Regions from separate parts of the Actinoplanes sp. URMC 104 genome, predicted to be linked through region 3. Evidence: riboswitches for the same ligand, from Rfam matches in the RefSeq annotation. Region 3 holds a riboswitch; each other region holds the start of a gene.
What was found. A riboswitch is a leader RNA that binds a small molecule or an ion and turns the genes downstream of it on or off. The one in region 3 is predicted to bind cyclic di-AMP.
Positions count from the first base shown of each region.

Region 1: it holds a riboswitch for cyclic di-AMP, as region 3 does, so the genes downstream of both, ACSNN8_RS22635 (NlpC/P60 family protein) here and ACSNN8_RS15225 (coiled-coil domain-containing protein) in region 3, are expected to answer to the same signal.
Region 2: it holds a riboswitch for cyclic di-AMP, as region 3 does, so the genes downstream of both, ACSNN8_RS36490 (C40 family peptidase) here and ACSNN8_RS15225 (coiled-coil domain-containing protein) in region 3, are expected to answer to the same signal.
Region 4: it holds a riboswitch for cyclic di-AMP, as region 3 does, so the genes downstream of both, ACSNN8_RS16315 (transglycosylase family protein) here and ACSNN8_RS15225 (coiled-coil domain-containing protein) in region 3, are expected to answer to the same signal.

Region 1 is NZ_JBPQTO010000007.1:208,222-212,410, forward strand. Features, by position in the region: gene ACSNN8_RS22630 (ATP-binding protein) at 1-764, opposite strand, end outside; gene ACSNN8_RS22635 (NlpC/P60 family protein) at 930-1,907, opposite strand; cyclic di-AMP (ydaO/yuaA leader) riboswitch at 1,922-2,060, opposite strand; gene ACSNN8_RS22640 (M56 family metallopeptidase) at 2,183-3,091, opposite strand; gene ACSNN8_RS22645 (BlaI/MecI/CopY family transcriptional regulator) at 3,088-3,438, opposite strand; gene ACSNN8_RS22650 (cytochrome ubiquinol oxidase subunit I) at 3,522-4,189, shown strand, end outside.
Region 2 is NZ_JBPQTO010000011.1:2,315,754-2,319,942, reverse strand. Features, by position in the region: gene ACSNN8_RS36505 (TVP38/TMEM64 family protein) at 1-20, opposite strand, end outside; gene ACSNN8_RS36500 (type 1 glutamine amidotransferase) at 126-836, opposite strand; gene ACSNN8_RS36495 (MurT ligase domain-containing protein) at 826-2,046, opposite strand; cyclic di-AMP (ydaO/yuaA leader) riboswitch at 2,553-2,689, shown strand; gene ACSNN8_RS36490 (C40 family peptidase) at 2,744-3,508, shown strand; gene mraZ (division/cell wall cluster transcriptional repressor MraZ) at 4,137-4,189, shown strand, end outside.
Region 3 is NZ_JBPQTO010000004.1:308,933-313,121, forward strand. Features, by position in the region: gene ACSNN8_RS15220 (glycoside hydrolase family 65 protein) at 1-330, shown strand, start outside; gene ACSNN8_RS15225 (coiled-coil domain-containing protein) at 393-1,427, opposite strand; cyclic di-AMP (ydaO/yuaA leader) riboswitch at 1,431-1,563, opposite strand; cyclic di-AMP (ydaO/yuaA leader) riboswitch at 1,774-1,911, shown strand; gene ACSNN8_RS15230 (coiled-coil domain-containing protein) at 1,915-2,985, shown strand; gene ACSNN8_RS15235 (ABC transporter ATP-binding protein) at 3,007-3,780, opposite strand; gene ACSNN8_RS15240 (ABC transporter permease) at 3,773-4,189, opposite strand, start outside.
Region 4 is NZ_JBPQTO010000004.1:539,936-544,124, reverse strand. Features, by position in the region: gene ACSNN8_RS16330 (hypothetical protein) at 1-126, shown strand, start outside; gene ACSNN8_RS16325 (TetR/AcrR family transcriptional regulator) at 137-775, shown strand; gene ACSNN8_RS16320 (saccharopine dehydrogenase family protein) at 782-2,020, opposite strand; cyclic di-AMP (ydaO/yuaA leader) riboswitch at 2,187-2,329, shown strand; gene ACSNN8_RS16315 (transglycosylase family protein) at 2,331-2,903, shown strand; gene ACSNN8_RS16310 (hypothetical protein) at 2,928-3,272, shown strand; gene ACSNN8_RS16305 (IS481 family transposase) at 3,339-4,189, shown strand, end outside.

The sequences.
Region 1 (4,189 bases), on a different contig from region 3:
ATGAACGCGGCGCCCATCTCGCCGGCGACGGCGCGCGCCAGGAACGTCTTGCCGCAGCCGGGCGGCCCGTAGAGCAGCAGCCCGCCGCGCAGGCTCTTGCCGAACAGCGAGCGCAGCTTGGGGTTCTTCAGCGGGCCCAGGAACGAGATCTCGAGCCGCTTCTTGACCTCCTGCATGCCGCCCACGTCGGCCAGCGTGATCGTCGACTTCTCAACGTCGAAGGTGCGGTCCTCGTGGCCCCGCACGGGCTCGCGTTCGTGCGAGAACCGCGGCGGCACGACGTCGCCGAACTCCTGCTCCATCGCATCCCAGTCAACGCCGCCCGGGGAGGAGGGGGGAATCGGGGAGGAGGGCGGCGGGGCGGAAGGGGAAGGGGGCGGCGGCGAGGAAGGAGATGGCGTGGGCGAAGGCGGCGGCGAGGAAGGGGGCAGCGGGGAGGAGGGCGGCGAGGAAGGGGATGGGGAGGCGGAAGGCGGGGGGAACGGCGGGACGGAAGAGGGAGGCGGCGCGGAGAAAGGACCGGCAGCGGGAGGCAGCGCGGAAGGAGGACCGGCGGCCGGAGGGGTGGCGAGGGCGGAGGACATCAGCTTCTGGGCGGTCCCGTTGGCGGGCTCGCGGGCGAGCACCTGAGCGGCGTGGCCGATCGCCTCTGCGCCGCGGCCCGCGGCGAGCAGCAGCTCGGCCAGGTGCAGGCGCAAGGGGAGGTCGTCGGGGCGGGCCTCGACGGCCGCGGTGAGGCTGTCGATCAGCGGCGAGTCGCTCATGACAGGGCATTATGCCCGCGCCCGGTAGGAGGACCGAAGGCCGCCGGGAAGAGCAGAGGCCGCCGACAAGAACGAGGGCCGCCGGGAGAGCTGGAGGCTGCCGGGAAGCACGAAGGCCGCCGGAGCGTACGCCTCGGCGGCCTTCGGGGGTGGAGCGGCGGATCGTCAGCCCGGTCGTCGGTAGCCGGCGATCGGGTTGCCGTCGATCTTGGCCATCCGTACGTGGTCGCCGGTGTGCGGCGCGTGCACCACCATGCCGCCGCCGATGTAGATGGCGACGTGGTGCAGGCTTCCGGGGAAGTAGAACACCAGGTCACCGGGCTGCAACTCGTCGGCTGACACCGGCCTGCCCTGGTTCCACTGGTCCTTCGTGTAGTGGTCCAGGTGCACGCCGACGCTGCCCCACGCCTCCTGGGTGAGACCGGAGCAGTCGTACGAGCTGGGGCCGGCCGCACCGAAGACGTAAGGCTTGCCGATCAGGTCGCACGCCTTCTGCGCCGCCCGGCCGCCCTTGTCGTTGGTGTAGTCGACGGGGCACGGGCCGAGCCGCAGCGGGCCGTCGTCGGCGTTCACCGAGCCGTACGCCTGGATGCGCAGCTTCTGCAGCGACGTGATCTTGGTCTCGATCGCCTTCTTGCGCTTCGCCAGGTCGACGTCGCGCGCGGCGATCGACTTGGTGACCACGTCGAGGTCGGCCTTGGTCGCCGCGAGCTTGTCGCGCAGCGCGGCCACGTCGGCGATCTGTTCCTGCTGGCCGCGGGCGAGCTGGTCGAGGTACATCAGCTTGTCGGTCAGCCCGGTCGGCGTGCCGCTGATGACCATGGCGTTGAGCGCGTTGGGCGCGCCCTGCTTGTACGCGTCGACGGCGAGCCCGCGTACCTGCTGCATCGCGACGTCCACCTGCACCTGGAGCGGTGTCAGCTGGGCGGCGAGCTTCTTCTGCTGGGCGCGGTTCTTGAGCAGCTTGCCGTGCACGTCGTTGTACTGCTCGATGACCGGTTCGAGCTGGTTCCACTGCTTGTCGATCTGCTCCTCGACGGACGAGGGCGAGGGTGTTGCCTGCGCGACGGCGGGTCCGGAGAAGATGATCCCGACCGCGGCTGCGGCGCAGACGAGGCTGCGCACTACTGCGGCGCGACGCACGTGGGTGGGTTGTCCTTTCTTCCCTCGTGCCGCCGACCGGGTTAGCTGACGGGTTCGGACGGGAAGCGCGCCCGGCCGCGGGCATACCGCGGCTTCACCCCAACTGCTCGGGTCCCCGGCTCGCCGTTGCCGGCGATTGGGCGGTGATCCGCCAGATCGACCGGGTGGACGATGGGGGCTGGGCGGACCGGACAACACCGTACTCCCCATCTAGAGCCGAACTGAAGGCGCTCCGGAGGGAAAACTGTATGCGCTCTTACATATACGCATAGTCACTAGAGCGGCCAGGCTTCGAGCGCGCGGTCGAGCCAGGGCAGCACCAGGATCACGGTGGGTAACACCAACAGGCCGACCGCGGCGGCCCCCGCGGCGACGGTGAGAGCGACGGACGGATGGTGCGACGCGGCCAGCCGTTCGAGCCGCCGGTGGCGCGCCTCACCGGTGCCGCCGGGTGCCACGTCCTCCGCGAGGGGCACCGCGTCGGTCAGCCGCTCCAGCGCGGCCCGCAGCGGCTCCGCCCCGACCCGGCGCCGGGCGGCGTCGTCGGCGACCATCTCGAGCAGCAGGTTGACGGCGTCGAGCGGCAGCCGGCTGCGCAGCGGCCGCGGCACCGCGCGGTAGAACGCGGTGAACGACTCCATCACCACGTCGTGCCGCTGTCGCAGGTGGGTCTGCTCGTGCGCGAGCACCGCGTCGATCTGCTCGCGGTCGAGCACCTCGAGCACGCCGTTGCTGAGCACCACCCGCGGCCGGCGGCCGGGCACGCAGTAGGCCAGCGGCAGCGCCCCGTCGAGCACCCGCAGGTTTCCCGGGCCCAGCTCGCGGTGCTGCTCCGCGCGGTCGAGCAGGTCGACCAGCATGCGGTGCCGGGCCCGGCGGGCCCGCGACCGGCGGGTGACCCCGATCAGCGAGACCAGCAGCCGCAGGATGATCAGCGCGGCGACCGCGAGCGCGCCGATGAGCGCGGCCTCGGCGACCGGCTTGCCCGACCCGGCGGCGCGGGTGACCTCCTCGGGCGCGGCGAGCACGACGCCGAGGGCGGCCAGCACGGCGGTCAGCGTGATCGACTGCCAGAGCACGACAGCGGCGGCCGGGGCCCGGTCGGGCCAGCGCGCGTTCGCCAGGACGCCCGGCACGACCAGCGAGAGGGTCAGGCCGAGCGCGCCCAGCAGGAGCGCGGTCATCCGTGGCGTCTGGCGGCTTCGATGGCGGCCTTGAGGGCCTCCGGCGGGAGCTGCCCGACGAAGTACGCGAGGGCGGCGTCCTGGTTGTCGCTGGCGGTCAGCGCGTCGAGCATGACCGAGGCGGTCATCTCCTCGCGGGTCTGCGCCGGGGCGTACCGGTAGGCGCGGTCCGCCTTCTGCTGCGTGACCACGCCCTTCTTCGCCAAGCGGTCGAGCACGGTCATCACCGTCGTGTAGGCCAGATCGCGCTGACGGCTCAGGCGCTCGTGCACCTGCCGCACGGTGAGCGGCTCACCGGCGTCCCACAACTGCGTCATGACCTCGCGTTCCAGGTCCCCGAGAGCCATGTGACCGAGCATACCGCCTCTACTGCGCCGCGTCGTACTACGAGGCGTAGTATCTACTACGAGACGTCGTAGAGGGGGCTCCCATGGACGTTCTGGACCTGACCCGGCTGCAGTTCGCGGTCGTGACGATCTACCACTACTTCTTCGTGCCGCTGTCGATCAGCCTGGCCGCGACCGCCGCCGGCCTGCAGCTCGCGTGGCTGCGCACCAGGCGCGAGCACTTCCTGCACCTGACGAAGTTCGTCGGCAAGCTGCTGATCGTCACGTTCGCGGTCGGCGTGGTCACCGGACTCGTCCAGGAGTTCCAGTTCGGGCTCGGCTGGAGCGCCTTCGCGAACTTCTACGGCGACGTCTTCGGGCCCACGCTGGCGATCGAGGGCATGCTGGCGTTCTTTCTCGAGGCGACGTTCCTGGCGCTCTGGTACTTCGGCTGGGACCGGCTGCCCCGCGCGATCCACACCGCGTGCATCGTGATCGTCGCCGTGGGCACGCTGCTGTCGGCGTTCATCATCCTGGCGGCCAACTCCTTCATGCAGAACCCCGTCGCGTACGCCCTGGACCCGGACACCGGCCGGGCCCGGCTCACCTCGTTCGCCGACCTGCTGCTCAACAAGGTCAACCTGGCGGCGTTCCCGCACACCATCGCGGGCGCGGTCATGGTGGGCGGCGCGCTGCTGCTGGCGCTCGGCGTCTGGCGGCTCGCGGCCGACCCGGCGTACCGCGTCCTGGCCCGTCTCGGCGCCTGGCTCAC
Region 2 (4,189 bases), on a different contig from region 3:
ATCCGCCGCTTCCAGGTCATCTGCGAAGTCTGAACCTGAGGGTCCGCCGCGAGGAGTGCGCCCCGCGGGGCGATCAGGGTGTCAGTCATGCAGGAATACCGCCCAGTGCTCGTCGGGTCAGGATTTCAGGCGCCGGCGGCGGCGAGCCTTTCGGCACGCAGCCGGTCGGTCCACGTGTCGTCGACCGGGGCAAGACTATCCGCGCCGGTCGCCCATCGCAGTAGCAGATCGGCTATAGCTGGGTTGCGAGCGAGCGCGGGCCCGTGGGAGTAGGTTCCCAGGATCTTGCCGTGCCATGCTCCCTCCGTTTGACCGTCGTTGCCAATTCCGGCAGTCACCCGCGCCAGCGGGGCGACCCCGGGGCCCAGGTGCGTGCGACCGCCGTGGTTCTCGAAACCGCTCAGCGGGGGCAGGCCCAGCCGCGGGTCGATGTCGCCGCGGATCTCGCCGACCGCGCGGGTCTCGCCGCGGTCGGAGTGCAGGTCGAGCAGGCCCAGGCCGGGGCACTTGGCCCCCTTGGCGAAGAACGAGTGGCCGAACAATTGGTAACCGGCGCAGATGGCCAGCACCGCGGCGCCCTGGTTGACCGCCCGGTGCAGGCCGCCGTCGGCGATCAGCCGCTGGGCGGCGAGCGCCTGCGGGCCGTCCTCGCCGCCGCCGATGAGGTAGATGTCGGCGGTGGAGGGCATCGGCTGGTCGGACCGGACCGCGTACGTCTCCACCGGGATGCCCCGGATCGCCGCGCGGCGGGCCAGGATCAGCAGGTTGCCGCGGTCGCCGTACGTGGAGAGCAGGTCAGGGTAGATCCAGACGATCCGCAAAGCTTCAGTTGACACGGTCCAACTCCGCTCGGATGTCCTGGAACGCCGTGTAGTTGGCGATCACTTCGAGGCGGCCCATGGGCACGGTGCTGACCGCCTCGTCGAAACTCAACACGTGCCGGAAGGCGATTCCATTCACCTCGAGGCGCACGGCCAGGTCGTACGCCCGGTCGCCGGTGATCAGCACCGGCCGGTCACCCAGGGGCGAGAAGTCGACGTCGTAGAGCCACGAGGTGTCGAAGCCGTCGGGGTCGCGGGCGTTGATGGAGAGCAGCGTCGGGGCCTGCTCGGCCATGTCGAACGCCTCGAGCCAGCTCGCCGGGTTCTTCGCGAGCAGCAGGCGGATGTTGCGCCCGTCGCGGTCGACCTGGGCGTAGCGGCCGGCCACCGAGGCGACCGTCGCGAGCCGGGGAAGGGCCTCGATCGGGCGTACGCCGAACGCGGCGGCCACGGCCAGCGCGGTCGCCGCGTTGCCGAGGTTGACCGTGCCGGGCAGTTGCAGCTTCACCAGGTGCCAGTCGCCGCGCGGGTCGACCACGCCGTCCTCCTCGACGCGCCACTGGGCCTGCGGCCGGCGCAGCGGGCAGCCGGTGCACCACCAGTCGCCGTTGGCGCGCTCGATCGGGTCGCCGCTCTCGGGGCAGACCCATGAGTCGTCGGTCCAGCGCTGCCCGGCGCTGAACCACGTGACGTGCTGCGAGCCGCGGGCCGCCCACACCACCATCGGGTCGTCGGCGTTGGCGACCACGGCCACGTCGGGGTGCCCGGCGAGCGCGGTGCGCCACATCTGCGCCATCATCGCGACCTCCTTGGCCCGGTCGAGCTGGTCGCGCGAGAGGTTGAGCAGCGCGACCACCCGGGGGCTGGTCTCGTCGATGACCCGGGCCAGGTAGTGCTCGTCGACCTCGAGCACCGCGAACGGGGTGGCGCCCGCCTTGGCCAGCGCCGAGGTGTGCCCGGTGGGCATGTTGGCGCCGAAGGAGTTGGTGGCCACCGGGCCGAGCACGCCGAGCGCGGCGGCCGCCAGCCGGGTGGTGGTGGTCTTGCCGTTGGTGCCGGAGACCAGCGCGATCGCGCGGCCGGCCGCCAGGTGGCCCAGCAGGTCGGGGTCGATCTTCAGGCCGATCCACCCGCCGATGACCGAGCCGTCGCCGCGTCCCGCGGCCCTCGAGAGCGCGGCCGCGGTCTTGGACACTGAGGTCGCGACCTTGGCGCGCAGGGGCATCTTCCCGTCCGTCACGGGAGACGAGGGTACCGGAACGGGAGGTTACGTCGAGTTGCCGCAAGCCCGGTTCCGGCGGCCCGTCCGGCCGCGTACGGAAGGGCATTGAGATCAACGATTCGGCGGAGCACATTTTGGCCGGTGAAAGAGGTTTAAACTGCGGGAGAGTGAATGTGGGACCTCGGTCACTCGTTCGGTTCCTGCCAATAATGTGTTCTGATTCACGCGTAACCTTCTACGATTTGTAGTTCTCCTACTACTTGTCGTCATGGCATTTCTCGCCGGTCGGTAGCAAATCGGACAGTGTCCTTCATGCCAAACACGCTGAGTAGTCGAATCGGATCTCCCGCGGCTTCGAAATTTGAGGTAGCAAGGTCTGGCCGGCGGCACCCGCTCGCCGACTCGCGAAGACCCGGTTCACGCCGAGCCCTGCCCCGGGCCGGTCAACGCGACCACCCGAGCACCACGCACCAACCACAAAGGCATACGGGGGCAGGGACGGGGGACCCACTACTGGTCCGCTCCGCGCCACCCGCTCCGGTGGCGAACCACGGAGCAACCTCGGGGTGAAGCCGCGCTTGCGTGGCCGGGCAACCTTCCCGCCCGAACCCGACAGCTAACCTCGCAGGCGTGCCGGAGGGATATCTCTACCGTGCACGAACACAGTTCGAGCCGGGGTCGCCGCACGGCCGGCACCGGTGTGATCGCACTGTCTCTGGGTCTGTGCCTCTGCGCAGGCCAGCTGCTGGCCCCCTCGGCCGCCAGCGCCGCTCCTGTCGCCAAGGCTGCGGCCAGCGCCAAGATCAAGCCCTCGGTCCGCTCGTCGATCTCGACGCGGACGGTGACCTATGGCGGCAAGGTCAAGCTGACCGCCAAGTTCATCAACCCCACCAACGGCAAGGTGGTCACCTCGGGGACGGTCCGTCTCCAGGCGCTCCGCAAGGGCAAGTGGGTCAACTTCACGGCCAAGAGCCTCGGCAAGTCGGGCAGCGTCACGCTGACCGGTGAGCCGCACGCCAGCGGCCGGATGCGCGCCTACTACGTGGGCACGCCGACCTACAAGGCGAACGGCGGCGGCCAGTTCAACGTCGTCGTCAAGCCGAAGTCGTCGCCCGCCCGGGCGAAGATCATCAACGAGGCCAAGAAGCACGTCGGGTCGCTCTACAAGTTCGGCGCGGCCGGCCCGTCCCGCTTCGACTGCTCGGGTTACACGCTGTGGGTCTACCGCAAGGCCGTCGGCAAGAAGCTGCCGCACAAGGCCAACTCGCAGCAGAACTACGGCAAGTCGGTCGCCAAGTCCAACAAGCAGGTCGGCGACCTCATCATCTTCCGCAACGGCTCGTACGGGTACCACGCCGGCATCTACGCCGGCAGCGGCTACATGTACGACTCCCCGCACACCGGTGCGCGGGTCTCGAAGCGCAAGATGATCGGCTCGAACTACGTGGTGCGTCGCCTGGCCTGACGGCGGCTTGCATCACCGACTCAGTGGGGCGCGACCGGTTCGGTCGCGCCCCACTGTCGTCTCCCGCGGACGGTCGCACCGTCCGCGAGCGCGCCGGCGCCTTCGAGCGGCCCGCTCGCTTCCGGGGCGGGACCCCGTAACGCCGGCCGTGCTGAGGCCGGCTCTGCTTGCAGGGTCGAGCCGCGCCCCGGCTCACGCTTCTCGTGATCCTCGACGAGCGGTCTCCGTGATCCTCGACGAGCGGTCCCCGTGATCCTCCACGAGCGTCTCCGTGATCCTCCACAACCCTCCACGCGGCCCTCCACTTTCCTCCCGCGCGGGGGTTGACACCATCCGTCGGTGGGAGGTTTGGGCGTGTTCGTGCCGGTTCTCTCCGAGGGGGACGGCAGGATGTCGGAAACCGGACGGGGTTGATCATGCTCTTCCCCTCCACTTCCCATCCACGTCGTTGAGCTGCGGTTTCTTCTGTGAAGCGGGTTCGCGAACCCGTCCAATCGGCTTGCGGGTGGAGGGAAGTGGAGTAGAGTGGAGCGCAGTGGCAGGGCCGAGAGTCGAACTGACCTGAGGGACCTGCCGGCCCGAGTTGACAGGCGGACCGCGAACCGCCAAGGGCAGGGGGTGAGGGCCGATGTTCCTCGGCACGCACACCCCGCGCCTCGACGACAAGGGGCGGCTGATCCT
Region 3 (4,189 bases):
TGGATCTCGCTGGTCGCCGGGCTCGGCGGCATGCGCGACTTCAACGGCCAGCTGTCGTTCGCGCCACGCCTGCCCAGCCGCATCAACAACATGGAGTTCTCGCTGCTCTGGCGCGGGCTGCGGCTGCGGGTCAACGTGACGCCCGACGAGGTCACCTACTCGCTGCGCAACGGCGGCGGCTCGGCCCGGCTGACGCTGGTGCACCACGGCAAGGAGATCGAGGTGACCCAGGTCAAGCCGGTCGTCGTGCCGATCCCGCCGCCGCACCCGGTCGGCCCGGCGCCGCAGCAGCCGGCCGGTCGCGCGCCGGTGCGGCGGGCGACGAGCTGACGTCCGACGACGGAAAAGGGCCCCGGGATCTCCCGGGGCCCTTTCGTGTGTGTGCGGGGCGGTCAGAGCAGCGACACGTGCACGTGGTCGGTGTGCGCGCTCGGCCCGTGGTACGTCTTCCAGCCGCTGGCGGGGAACCAGATCTGCTTGTACCAGATCACGTAGTAGATGCCGAGCCGGTCGGCGTTGCGCACCAGGAACGCCATGAGGTTGTTGCCGTAGCGGCGCATGTCCTCGTTGTGCGCGACCGCGAAGCCCTTGTCCTGCAGCGACCAGTCGCAGGCGCGGCCCTTGGGATGCTCGAACGGCCCGCCGTCGCGGTGACAGCCCACGAACCGGTCGAAGCCGGCCTTCTTCACCTCTTTGTACATGTGGAACGTCCGCGCGGTGATGCAGCCGTTGGTCGTCGGGTCCTCGACGTTGCAGCTCTCGGGGGAGAACCCGCCGTCGGAGTTGCGCGGCGCCGGGGCGGCCTTGGGCGAGTTCGCCAGCACCAGGCCGTGCGTGAGGCTCTCGCCGCCGACCAGCGCGAGCGCGTCGTCGGCCGCGTCCTTCTGCTTCTTCATCGCGACGAGGTTGGTCTGCTGCTTGCGCACCTCGGCGTCGAGCGCGGCCTTGGCCTTGTTGACGTCGTCGATCGCCTTGTTGAGCTCGGCCAGCTTGCGGTCCTGCATGGCGTTGATCTCTTCGAGCGAGACCGCCTTGGCGAGGAAGTCGTCGGAGTTCTGGCTGCCGAGCAGGAAGCCGGCGGCGCCGAGGTGGCCGGTGCGGTACTGCTGGCCGGCGATCGCGTTGACCTCGGGCAGCAGCGCCAGGCGCCGCGCCTCCGCGGTCTTGATCTCGGCGGCCAGTCTTTTCTGCGCCGCCGTGGATTTCGTCACCGCGGCCTTGGCGGCGACGAAGCGACGGTTCGACGACTCGAGCACGTCGTCCAGGGTGGCGTTGTTCTTGCCGACCGATCCGCCCGACTCGTCGGGGCTCGTCGAGGTGCTGCCACCCGGCTCGGCGCTCGCCGGGGAAGCGGGTGCGGCCAGGAAAGACAAGGCCACGAGCGGCGCCAGGGCAAGTGTCAGCCACCGGCGGGGTCGTACGGTCAATGCAGTTCCTTCCGGTAAACCGCCGACCGGGTTAGCTGACGGGTTCGGGACGGAAGCGATCCCTACCGCTCGCGCGGATGCACCCCACTGACCTGGTTCCCCGGCTCGCCTCGCGGCGATTGGGCGGTGGCCTGCCGGCACCTCGGGGGCGGTGCCTCCGTGGCAGAACCGGCGGCCAGTTTACCCGAGACTTTGCGCCGCTTCAGTCTTCAGGAATGGCTATTTCGTAGTCACTCCGACACATTCCGTAATTGCCGTCACGTGCCGTCGCGGGCGAATTGCGGTGCGTGCGATAACTGTCGATCATTCGATGGAGTCGGTATGGTCGGGGGCGGTCTCCACCCCCAGGGGACCGCCGCCTAATCGCCCGCGGGCGAGCCGGGGAACCAACCGTTTTTCCGGGGTGAATCCGCGCTCGCGCGGTAGGGATCACTTCCGTCCCGAACCCGTCAGCTAACTCGGTCGGCGGCCGACGGAAGGAAAGGTTGTGCGGCATAACACTGTCCGCCGACGTTCGGCGGCACTGCTCGCGCTCCTCGTCGCCATCTCCGGGCTGACTCTGGCGGTGGCCGGTCCGGCCGCCGCGGCGCCCGGCGACAGCGGCGACGACGGCGAGGGCGCACCCAGAACCCTGATCCAGCAGCTCGAGGCGGCCTCCCGGGGCTACGTCGAGGCCAAGGAGGCGCTGGCCCGGTCGCGCACGCGGCAGTCCCAGCTGGCCGCCCGGCTCAAGGAGCTCGAGGGCCAGGTGGGCCCGAAACAGGCGGCGATCGACGACATCATCCAGCAGTCCTACCGGACCGGCCGGCTGGGACCGATGAGCGCCCTGCTGCAGGCGAGCTCCTCCGGCGACTTCCTCGACCGCGCCCAGACGCTCGAGACCGTCGCGGTCAAGGAGAACGCGGCGCTGGCCGCGCTCAAGGCGACCCGCGACGGGCAGCAGCGCGCGAAACTGGCCATCGACGCCGAGGTGCGCAACCAGCTCAAGCAGGTCAACCTGATGGCCAAGCGCAAGGTGCAGGCCGAGGCCGCGCTCAAGGCCGCCAACACCGGCGAGGACGCCGATCCGCCCGGCGGCGGCACGAGCGGCGGGTCCAGCGGCGGATCGAGCGGCGGCGGCTCGCAGGCCAAGGCCACTCCGGCGCCGCGCAGCTCGGACGGCTCGCTGCGGGACGAGGGCTGCACCGAGGACGACCCCACCACCAGCGGCTGCCTGACCCCGCGCACGCTGCACGCTCTCAAGCAGGCGCAGAAGGCGGGCTTCACCCGCTATGTCGCATGTTTCCGCGAGCAGAACAGCGGCGAGCACCCCAAGGGCCAGGCGTGCGACTTCGCCGCCGAGAAGAAGGGGTTCGGCGGCGTCGCGTCGGGTGGTGACAAGACGTACGGGACCAACCTGGCCAACTACTTCATCAACAACTCGGACCGGCTGGGCGTGCTCTACGTCATCTGGTTCAAACGCATCTGGCTGCCCTCGAGCGGCTGGAAGGCGTACTCCCGCGGCAACGGCGACCCGTCCAGCGACCACACCAACCACGTGCATTTATCAGTGCGCTGACCTCGCGAGGGGGTACGAGGCTTACTTGTTGACGTAGGTCTCGTACTCCTTCATCACGTCGTCGGTGGGGCCGTCCGCGCGGATCACGCCGGACTCGAGCCAGATGGTGCGCTCGCAGGTGTCCCGGATCGACTGCTCGCTGTGGCTGACCAGGAACACCGTGCCGGCCTCCTTGCGCAGGTCGCGCACCCGCTGCTCGCTGCGCTTGCGGAATTTCGCGTCGCCGGTGGCCAGCGCCTCGTCGATCAGCAGCACGTCGTGCTTCTTCGCCGCGGCGATCGAGAACCGCAGCCGCGCCGACATGCCGGACGAGTACGTCTTCATCGGCAGCGAGCTGAAGTCGCCGCGGTCGTTGATGCCGGAGAACTCGATGATGTCGGCCGTCTGCGCCTTGACGTCGGCGGGCGACATGCCCATCGCGAGGCAGCCCAGCTCGACGTTGCGCTCGCCGGAGAGGTCGTTCATCAGCGCCGCGTTCACTCCCAGGAGTGACGGCTGGCCGGCCGCGTAGATGCCGCCGCCGCGCTCCACCGGCAGCAGGCCGGCGATCGCCCGCAGCAGCGTCGACTTGCCGGAGCCGTTGGTGCCGATCAGGCCGATCGCCTCGCCCTTGTAGGCCACGAAGCTGACGCCCTTGACCGCGTGCACCTCGCGGACGGCCGCGCTCTTCTTGCCCGTGATGATGCGCTTGAAGCTGGCCAGCGGCGTGTTCGCGCCCGGCGCCACCGAGCCGTAGATGCGGTAGACGATGTGCGCGTTGTCCGCGATGACGGTCGGTTCCCGCTGGTCAGCCACGGCCGTAGCCCTTCTCTCCGCGCCAGAAGTACACGTAACCGCCGAAGCCGACGAGCGCGGTCCAGATCAGCGCGCCGGCCCAGAGCATCGGCGCCGACCCCGCGAGCTCGACGTCCTCCATCAGCGCGTGCCGCATCAGCTCGATGAAGATCAGCAGCGGGTTGGCCTCGACCAGCGTGAGCTGCCAGCCGTGCAGCCGCTCCTGGAAGAACGTGACCGGGTAGAGCACCGCGGACCCGTACATCCAGATGCGCAGGATGTAGGGGATGAGCTGCCGGATGTCGGTGACCTTGGAGATCAGCCGCGCCACGAACAGCGCGAGTCCGGCGTTGAAGATCGTCTGGAGCAGCAGCGCCGGCACGGCCAGCAGCCACTCGACGGTGATCGGCTCGCCGGTGAGCAGCACGAT
Region 4 (4,189 bases), 230 kb from region 3:
TCGTTCGGCGTCTTCGGGATCGTTCCGCTGATCATGGTGCATCGCCTGACCAAGAGGCTGCCGTACGCGGCCCCGGAAACGGCCATTGTGGACCGTCGACGGGTGGGTGTGACGGCGGAGTCGTAACGTTGTCGTCGTGGAGGAACGAACCACGGTGGCGCCTCGGCGGGGTGAGACCTACGCCGGGCGCTCTCGCCAGCAGCGGTCCAGCGAGCGGCGCGACCGGATCGTGGCGGCCGCGGTGCACCTGTTCGGCACGCGCGACTACGAGGACGTCACGGTGGCCGACGTGTGCGCCGCCGCGAAGGTGTCCAAAAGGTACTTCTACGAGCATTTCGACGATCGGGCCGATCTGCTGCTGAAGGTCAACCGCGAACAGAACGAGTGGCTGCTGAGCGGCATCGCGGCGGCCGTGCCGGAGCAGCCGGCGAACCTGGCCGAGGTGTTCGGCCCGGCGCTTCACGCGCTGGTCGGCATGCTGCGCAGCCACCCCGAGAGCGCCCGCGTGATCTACGTGAACGCGCCGCGCATGGAGACCCGCCGCCGCGGGGTGCTGCGCGAGGACGCCCAGTTCGTGGCGAAGGTGCTGCGGCGCGCGACCGGAGAGCCCAAGGACCGGCTGGCGTACGACCGGACGCTGCTCGCCCTCGTGGCGGGCCTCAGCGAAGTGATCATCCACTGGATCTCGCAGGACATGCCCGGCGACCCCGACCAGCTCGCCGAGCACCTGACCGGCATCGCCCTGGCCCTGGTCGGCAGCGCCACGTCGCTCTGACGGTCCCTACGCCGGCGCGGCCGTGATCTCCATGCCGGCGGCGCGCAGCCGGGTGACCAGCGCGTCGCCGAGGGCGGTGGCCGGGGTCAGCACACCGCCGTCCGAGGGTGGGAGCGCCTCCCGGTCGTACACCAGGGCAAGCGCCGACTCCGCGAGCATGACCGCCGTGGCCGCGTAGCCGGGATCGCCGTTCGCCCGGAAGCGGGCCGTGTAGCGCGCGCCGGTCGTCGTGGTGGTGAAGAAGTCGCACGTGAAGTGGCCGTCGCGCTGGACCCGCTCGTCCGGCCCGCTGCCCGGCTTGGGCAGCACGCGGTCGAGCACGAACCGCGTCGGCGGCAGCATCATGCCCGCGACCAGCGCGCCGAGGCCCAGCCGCACGCCGTTGGCGAGCAGCGGCGAGAGCGGGGACGCGCCGACGCTCATCAGCTCGCGGTAGCGGAAGCGGCGGCCGTACCGCCAGTCGCGCAGGGCGTTGCTGCGGCGCACCACGCGGGTGTTGTAGGAGGCCATGAAGAACGGCGCGAGGGTGCCGCGCAGGCGGGGATGGACGTCGGCGCCCCGGACGGTGGCCACGTCGCCCTGGCGGCCCAGGTCGGGTTCGGCGGCGCGGTCGGGGCTCAGCGAGTACGGCCCGGCGGCGATCCGCCGCAGCCGGCGATCGTCGCGCACCACGTCCAGCTGGGTGCGCAACGTGTCGACCGTGCCCCCGCTGACGCCGCCGCGCAGGCTGGTCACGACCATGGTGGTGTCGGTGAGCTCGCCGGCGCCGTCGGCCGCGACCCGCTGAGCGAGGACGTGGACGCCGAGGTCGGACGGAACGGAGTCGAACCCGCAGGAGTGCACGATGCGGGCGCCCGTGCGGCGTGCGATCTCGTGGTTGCCGTCGATGCTCTCGCGGGCGAACACCACCTCGCCGGTCAGGTCGACGTAGTCGGTGCCCGCCTCGGCGCACGCGCGCGCCAGCTGCTTGCCGTACCGCAGGTAGGGACCGACGGTGGTGATCACGACCCGGGCCGAGGCAGCCAGCCGGGACAGCGCCTCGCCGTCGGCGGCGTCGGCCACGACGGTCGGCCAGTCGACGCCGAGCTGCCCCCGGACGTCGGCCAGCCGCTGCCCGGAACGGCCGGCCAGGGCCACGCGCGTGCCCGCCGGCGCGTGCTCGGCGAGGTAGCGCGCGGTGATGACGCCGACGAACCCGGTGGCCCCGTAGACGACGATATCGTGCTCGCGGACGCGGTCGCTCATGGTTGTGGATTTTGCATCAGCGCCTCATAAACCGCTCGCCACAGCTAGTCTCAGACCCATTGATCCCGTACGAATCGGCCGGTGCCGGGCTCCTCGAGGCCCCGCCGGCCCTGTCCGCGAAGAGCGCGGACCCCGCGGGCGGAACGCCTAATCCTGCCGCCGCCCGGCGGGACTCACACCCACGGCATGGAGCGGGGGACCCACGTTCCTCGGCGCGCCCGCGCGCCTCGGGGTGAAGCCGCACGTACGCGGCCGGGCACCTCAGCCCGAACCCGACAGCTCACCTCGCAGGCGTGGAGGGCAACCTGTCATGGCACGAGTCTGCAATCCTGCCCGCGTCGCGCTGGTTCTGGCCGCGGCGGGCCTCACCGCACTGGCCGCACCGGTCGTCACACCGGCCGCCGCGGCGCCGTCGCCCGCCTCCGACGTCAACTGGGACGCCATCGCGCACTGCGAGTCGGGCGGCAACTGGAGCATCAACACGGGCAACGGCTACTACGGCGGCCTGCAGTTCAGCCGCAGCACCTGGCGGGCGTACGGCGGTTCGCGGTTCGCCGGCACCGCCGACCAGGCCAGCCGCGACGAACAGATCCTCGTCGCCGAGCGCGTCCGGCGCGGCCAGGGGCTGGGCGCCTGGCCCTCCTGCGGCCGGCGCGCCGGGTCGGCCAAGCAGTACCGGACCGTCAGCGCCGGCAGCTCGGCGCGCTATCACGTCGTCCGCGCCGGGGAGACGCTGGCGACTATCGCGGCGCAGACCGGGGTGGCGGGCGGCTGGCGTACGCTGCACCGCCTCAACGCCGGCGTGCTGTCCGATCCGGACCGCATCTATCCGGGGCAGCGGCTCGCGCTGTCGGGCCCGGTGCAAACCAGGTCGTCGGACTGAGGCGGATCGGCTAGCGTCTCGCGCATGACTCTGCGGGAGAGGCTGCGCACGGCACTGCCGGCGGCCATGAAGGCCGGGGACCGGGCCGCGGTCTCGGCCCTGCGGGCGACGCTCGCCGCCATCGACAACGCCGAGGCGGTGGCGCCGGCCGACGGCGGACGGGGACTCGCGATCGAGGAGGCGCCCGTCGGCGCGGGCGCGACCGAGGTGGCCCGCCGGGTGCTCACCGAGGACGACGTGGCCCGCATCGTCCGCGCCGAGGCGGACGAGCGGGAGCAGGCGGCCGCCGACTACCGGGCGCTCGGCCGTGCCGAGCACGCGCAGCGGCTGGAGGCCGAGGCGGCGACGTTGCGCGGCCACCTGGCCTAGCTCTAAAACTGCCAGAGGTTGTTAACACTTCGGGTCTCCGATCGTTGGAGACTTATGCCCCCGTCGATGGACCAGAAGCTGGACCGTCAGGCACAGCATCGCCTGGCGGTTCTGCGGCACGTTGAAGAAGTCACCGGCAACGTCGCCCGCACCTGCCGCTACTACGGCATCAGCCGGCCGACCTACTACAAATGGCTGCGCCGCTACCAGGACGAAGGCCTCACCGGCCTGCGCGATCGCTCGAGCGCCCCGCACCACTGCCCGACCGCGACGCATGCCGACATCGTCAACAAGATCGTCTACCTGCGGCAGAACTATCACTTCGGCCCGGTGAAGATCCAGATGTATCTCAAGCGATACCACGACATCACGATCACCAGCTCGGCGATCTACAACATCCTGGTCCGCCTCGGCCTCAACCGGCTGCCCGCCTCGCAGCGCTACACCAGCCGCGAGAAACGCTGGAAACGTTACGAGAAACCACTTCCCGGCAACCGGCTCCAGATCGACGTCAAGTTCATCGAGCCGATCGGCCTGCCCGCCGACCCCGCGGCCGGCACAGCGCCGGTATCAGGCCGGCTACCCAAGCAACGCCGCCGTGCCAGGTACTACCAGTTCACCGCGATCGACGACTGCACCCGGCTGCGCGTGCTGCGCATCTACCCGCGATGCGATCAGAAGACCGCCATCCAGTTCCTCGACTACGTGCTGCAACGCCTGCCGTTTCGGGTGGAGGTCATCCAGACCGACAACGGTGCCGAGTTCCAGACCCAGTTCCACTGGCACGTGCTCGACCAAGGCATCGCCCACACCTACATCAAACCCGCATCGCCGCACCTCAACGGCAAGGTCGAACGGTCCCACCGCATCGACGCCGAAGAGTTCTACCGCATGCTCGAAGGCGTCGTCATCGACGA